Pelosinus sp. IPA-1: one gene and its partner. The protein of the gene in region 1 interacts with the protein of each later gene in a pairwise test. Links are inferred from orthologs where the notes say so. Each region holds a gene or a part of one and is shown in the gene's direction. Other genes may lie near its edges.

Region 1 (3,331 bases):
AAATCACATTGCTGAATGTGGCGCTGTGGTTTCAGAATACGCACCTGGCACTTTAGCCCATCCAGGTCATTTTCCTGCAAGAAATCGAATTATTAATGGATTGTCCCGAGGAGTAGTGGTAGTGGAAGCGGCAGAAAAAAGCGGTGCATTAATTACTGCAGACTTTGCCTTGGAAGAAGGGCGAGATGTTTTTGCAGTGCCTGGCAGTATTTTTTCTGAATCTAGCAAAGGTACACACCGACTGATAAAGCAAGGAGCAAAACTTGTTGACAGCGCAGAAGATATATTAGAAGAGTATAATCTTATGAAAGTAAAAAAGGGGCCTCAGATGTTAGAATTTACTTCAGATGAAGTAAAGGTTTATGAGTCACTGAATTATGATTTTCCAATAGGGATTGAAGAAATTGTTATGAAAACGAAATTAGAGGCAGGAATGATTACATATATATTATTACAGTTTGAATTACGTGGGTTAGCGGTAGAGCATAACGGGAGACGTTATTTGCGTATCGCTAAGGAGGGAATCAAGTGAGTAAAGCATTAGTTATTGTTGAATCTCCAGCTAAAGCTAAGACCATTGAAAAATTCTTAGGGAAAAATTATACGGTTAAAGCCTCTATGGGACATTTGCGTGATTTGCCTAAAAGTCAATTTGGCGTAGATGTGGACAATAATTTTGAGCCTAAATATATAAACATTCGCGGTAAGGGCGATCTAATAAAAAGTCTTAAAAGTGCGGCAAAAGCTGCTGATACTGTTTATCTGGCATCTGACCCTGACCGTGAGGGGGAAGCCATCGCCTGGCATTTGGCACATATTCTAAATATTCCTGAAGATAAGGCTTGTCGCATTGAATTTAATGAAATTACTAAGACTACAATTCAAAATGCAGTAAAGAAGCCAAGGCCAATTAATCTCGAGCGAGTAGATGCCCAGCAAGCTAGGCGTCTTTTAGATCGAATTGTAGGTTATCAACTGAGTCCTTTATTATGGCGAAAGGTGCGCAAAGGACTTAGTGCCGGTCGTGTACAGTCTGTAGCGGTAGGGATTATTTGTGATCGCGAAAAAGAAATTCAAGCGTTTGTTTCAGAAGAGTACTGGTCTATTGAGGCAAAATTACGAGGAAAGCCTAAAACTGCATTATTTGATGCACAACTTATCCTAGTTGATGGGAAAAAAGCTAAAATAGATAACGAAGACCAAGCTGAGGGTATAAAAGGTGAATTAGAAAAGGCAGCATTCACGGTTACAGATGTAAAACGTAAAGAACGTCGAAGAAACCCTGCGGCACCTTTTATCACCAGTAGTTTGCAGCAAGAGGCGTCAAGAAAATTGGGATTCACCTCTCGTAAGACGATGATGGTAGCTCAACAACTTTATGAAGGACTGGAACTCGGTAGCTCAGGCCCTGTAGGATTGATTACTTATATGCGTACTGATTCAGTACGTCTAGCTGAATCGGCACAACTTGATGCTAGGAACTATATTGCATTATCATATGGGGAAAATTATTTGCCGGCTAAAAGTCCAGTGTATTCTACAAAGAAATCTCAGGATGCTCATGAGGCAATTCGCCCTACTAGTTTGGAATTTCCTCCTGATAAGATCGTTAAATATCTTTCAAAGGAACAGCTACGATTATATCGATTAATTTGGGAAAGGTTTATTGCCAGCCAAATGGCTTCTGCTATTTATGATACTCTAACGGTTGATATTACTGCTGAACGATTTGGTCTACGAGCTACAGGATCTACCGTTAAATTTCCCGGATTTATGGCCGTATACACAGAAGGTAAAGATGGGGAAGAAAAAGAGAAAGATATTACATTACCTGAATTAGTGACTGGAGAAAATTTAAAAGCAAATAAAATTACTCCGAAGCAACATTTTACAGAACCACCACCTAGATATACGGAAGCTAGCTTGGTAAAAACGTTAGAGGAAAAAGGTATTGGTAGGCCAAGTACGTATTCTCCCATTATTGAAACGATTGTAGCTCGTGGTTATGTAGTAAGAGTAGAGAAAAAGTTTCAACCTACTGAATTAGGTTTTGTTGTTTTGGATTTACTAAAACAATATTTTAAGGCGATTGTAGATGTTGAATTTACTGCTACTATGGAAAATAGGCTAGACGAAATTGCAGATGGCAAAGGTACACGCCTAGGATTATTGCGGGAGTTTTATGATTGGTTTGCCGTAGATTTGGAGCAGGCTGAAAAAGAGATTGGTCATGTAGAGCTCCCAGTTGAAATATCAGAGGTACAATGTGAAAATTGTGGCAAATTTATGGTAGTGAAACATGGCCGATACGGTGATTTTTTGGCGTGTCCTGGATTTCCCGATTGTCGTAACACGAAGCCAATTTTAAAAGAAACGGGTGTACAATGTCCTAAATGTGCTGGAAATATTGTAGAGAGAAAGACAAAACGTGGTAAAACGTTTTATGGTTGTCAAAGTTATCCAACCTGTGACTTTATGACATGGGATATGCCATTAAAAGAAAATTGTCAAACCTGTGGAGCTTTCATGCTGCGGCACAATTTTAAAAATGGCCGTTTTAGTACATTATGCAGCAACGAGTCGTGTATAACACGTCCGACTACGGCTGAAAAAAAAGTAGAAGATGCTGCAAAAAATAAGACAACAAAGACAAAGAAGAAAGTAAAACCAAAAACGAAGTCAACAACTAAAAAAACAGTTAAGACTGAATAATTTATGTCATCGGAGGAAGTATTGTGTCAAAAGTTACAATAATAGGAGCTGGTTTGGCTGGCAGTGAGGCAGCCTGGCAGGTGGCTGAGGCTGGTTTTGATGTTGAATTACTTGAGATGAGGCCACAGGTTATGTCACCGGCCCATCATACGGACCAATTTGCCGAGTTAGTCTGCAGTAATTCTCTACGTGGTGCTGCAATAGAAAATGCTGTAGGGTTATTGAAGGAAGAAATGCGACAGCTCAACTCATTAATAATGAAGGCTGCGGATGATAGTAAACTACCGGCAGGTGGTGCATTAGCAGTGGATCGTGATGCCTTCAGTAAATTTATAACAAAGACTCTTTCGAATCACCCAAGGGTAAAAGTTGTGAAGGGAGAAGTAACAGAGATCCCTCAAGCGGCGCCTCTTATCATTGCAAGCGGACCATTAACATCACCAAACTTGTCAGAAGCGATTGGAAGGATAACAGGTAATGATTATCTATACTTCTATGATGCAGCTGCCCCTATTTTAGTAGGTGAGTCTCTTAATATGGAGAAAATCTATAGAGCCTCTCGTTATGGCAAAGGGGATGACGATTATCTAAATTGTCCTATGACAAAGGCAGAATATGA
Region 2 (3,067 bases), on another replicon or contig:
AATGGAAAATCTACCTATAATATCTGGTTGTTAATCCTGCAGAAGCAGAAGAGATTGCTTTATTCCAAAGAGCCAAGATCTGCTAAAAAAATAATCTTTGGAATAGAATAAGGGGTTCTGAGATACTTATCTCAGAACCCCTTATTATTAAAATCTTTTTAATAATAGTCGCCACTATCGCGATAGCTTTTTACGATATCGATCAGGTGGTTGCTGTCTGTATTTTTGCCTAATAGTTCAAAGAAGTGATGAGAATCTTCGAAGCTCACACTCCAGGAGAAGGCTCCGTCAGCAGAATAATAGGCGAAGATGATTTCTTGCTCTAAGTCTTCTGGCATTGTTCCATCGCCATCGGTAACTAAGGCGTAATCACCATTATTTAATGTTTCATAAAGAAGAGCAGTGCAGCCATCTTCAATTTCTGTTTCATAAAAGCCAAAGGGTTCATAAAAATCTACTATTGTCTTGTCATCCATGTTGTTATCATCCTTTATTGTTAGTTGTAATAGTATAACCAACTGCTCTGGTTGGTATCTATTTTTTATCTTAATTTAGTACTGGTAATTTGACAAGTAAAAATTTTGGAGATAATAGGAGGGAAATATGGTAAAATTCTGTAAGGAATTATAAATGACAAAGGATGATGGGATGAAAATTTTAGTAGATGCCGATGCTTGTCCCAAGAATGCTCTACAGATATGTATGGAACTGGGACGTAGGTATTCTGTACCTGTGTGGACAGTAGCCAGCTTTAATCATAATATTGTGTCAGACTATCATGTGGTGGTAGGAGATGCTTCTCAAGAAGCGGATATTAAAGTACTTAATTTGACGGAGGCGAAAGATATCATCGTTACCCAGGATTGGGGATTAGCGGCAATGGTATTAGGAAAAAAGGCTAGTTGTCTTAGCCCTGTTGGGCGAGTGTTTACTAATGAAAATATTGAATTTTTGTTAGAAGAACGTGAGGTAAAAGCCAAGTTACGTCGTAGCGGTGGCCGCACCAAAGGACCGAATAAGAGAACAACGCAAGAGGATAGTCGATTTTATAGTTGTTTGGAAGAAATGCTGTCAGCCACAATCGTATAGATGCAGACAATGAGGATTGGTATTTAATTCGTTTAATAAAATTTGGACGATGTTGTGATATGCTAAGATCGAGGTGTTAAGAATGTTGGACTATTACGTAACCGTTAGCGGTTATGGTGATGCAGAAATTGAGATTCAAAAATCTCGATTTATATCCTATGTAAAACGGGTAGAAACAGAAGCGGCTGCCACCGCTTTTATTGAAGAAATAAAGAAAAAGCATTGGAACGCGACTCATAATTGTTCTGCTTATGTGGTAGGAGAGAATGACCAATATCAAAAGGCGGATGACGATGGTGAGCCATCAGGTACAGCAGGTAAACCTATTTTGGAGATTATCAAGAAAAACCAGCTTAAGGATACGGTGATCGTAGTAACTCGTTATTTTGGCGGAATTAAACTCGGGGCTGGAGGTTTAATTCGCGCTTATGGCAAAAGTGCTAGTGCGGGTCTAAAGGCGGTTGGTACGACAGAACGGCAAAATCATACTTGTATAGAAGTAACCATTGATTATACCTTTATTGGGATGTTAGAAAACCAGCTTAGAATGCAAGGATATCGAATTGAAGACAAACAGTTTACCGATAAAATAACCTTGACCGTGTTAGAGAAGGTAGGACAAGAGGAAATATTGGAGAAAAAGATTACGGATTGGACAGCTGGACAAGCAATCTTGAATCGCGGAGGGCAAATGTATGTAGATACTCCTATTTCTTTTCAGGAATAATTCGATTTATCCGATGACTAAACCGCTCTAAGACTCTCATTTTCATCTCGTTAACAGCCTGTAATATCCTGCCCTCTGGTTGGGATAACAGTCTGTAAACTCGAAGTAAGTTCGCTCTAAGGATTTTCGAATCCAAGGCTCACTTATCTCGTTAACAGCCTGTAATATCCTGCCCTCTGGTTGGGATAACAGTCTGTAAACTCGAAGTAAGTTCGCTCTAAGGATTTTCGAATCCAAGGCTCACTTATATAAGTGGGAGTTAAGAGCAGACAAGTCCCTGGATAAGAAGGGCTAAGATTCAGATGGAGTTAAAACTCCATCTGAATCAAGTCTTCTTTATCTTTGCAATGACAAGGTAAAAAATAGCTGAAGGAGGATTGGGATTGTGCGCTTTTTACATACTTCGGATTGGCACTTAGGCCGGTTGTTTCATGGGATTCACCTAACCGAAGATCAAGCTTATATTTTGGAGCAGTTTAAGGACTTGGTGCGAGAAACAAAACCCGATGCTATTTTGATAGCTGGCGATATTTACGATCGGGCAGTTCCGCCAATTGAAGCTGTGGAGTTATTAAATGAGGTTTTATCGCAAATTTTATTAGACTATAAGGTCCCTGTTATTATGATAGCTGGAAACCATGACAGTGCAGAACGTTTAGGCTTTGGCAGCCGATTATTGGCAGGTCAAGGTTTATATGTGGTAGGGTCTTTAGCAAAGGAAATTGAACCAATTACGTTGTATGACAAGTTCGGTCCGGTTTGCTTTGCGCCACTTACTTATGGTGAACCTGCATTAGTTAGGGAGCGTCTTGCTTGTCCAGAAGTTAGCACACATGAGCAAGGGATGGAAGCTATGGTACAGCAAGTAAAAATGAAGATTCCTCAAGGCTGCCGCTCGGTGGCAATAGCTCATGCTTTTATTGCAGGCAGTTTGGAGAGTGAATCAGAGCGTCCCTTATCTGTAGGTGGCAGCGGTATGGTGAGTCCGAGGGTATTTGAATCCTTTTCCTATACCGCTCTAGGACATTTGCATAACTCTCAACAGGCAGGAAGTCCGAACATTCGCTATAGTGGTTCTCTTTTAAAATATTCTTTTGCCGAAGCTTCTCAGCAGAAGGGTATTCAGATCGTAGAGATAAACCAAGAGGGTGAAGTTAAAATAGAACAAATCCCTTTATCTCCCCGCCATGATGTACGTCTGATAAAAGGAACCTTTAAAGACATAGTAGAGGGGCTACAAGATTCAGCAAA

What was found.
Region 2: the proteins of topA (region 1) and QSJ81_RS13165 interact in binary tests that used the Escherichia coli proteins (3 or more experiments, as listed by UniProt). The link is inferred for Pelosinus sp. IPA-1 from one-to-one orthologs.

The regions. Positions count from the first base shown.
Region 1 is NZ_BSVC01000004.1:588,923-592,253, reverse strand. The notes cover bases 121-3,120. They hold topA (type I DNA topoisomerase), read left to right. Parts: upstream 121-528; coding sequence 529-2,712; downstream 2,713-3,120. Other genes in these bases: trmFO (FADH(2)-oxidizing methylenetetrahydrofolate--tRNA-(uracil(54)-C(5))-methyltransferase TrmFO), read left to right, coding at 2,736-3,120; dprA (DNA-processing protein DprA), read left to right, coding at 121-532. Outside these bases: more of dprA, read left to right, coding at 1-120; more of trmFO, read left to right, coding at 3,121-3,331. UniProt on the Escherichia coli protein: Releases the supercoiling and torsional tension of DNA, which is introduced during the DNA replication and transcription, by transiently cleaving and rejoining one strand of the DNA duplex.
Region 2 is NZ_BSVC01000005.1:84,266-87,332, reverse strand. Bases 258-2,993 are described here. They hold QSJ81_RS13165 (YigZ family protein), read left to right. Parts: upstream 258-1,171; coding sequence 1,172-1,816; downstream 1,817-2,993. Other genes in these bases: QSJ81_RS13160 (exonuclease SbcCD subunit D), read left to right, coding at 2,202-2,993; QSJ81_RS13170 (YaiI/YqxD family protein), read left to right, coding at 649-1,089; QSJ81_RS13175 (hypothetical protein), read right to left, coding at 258-476. Outside these bases: more of QSJ81_RS13175, read right to left, coding at 159-257; more of QSJ81_RS13160, read left to right, coding at 2,994-3,067.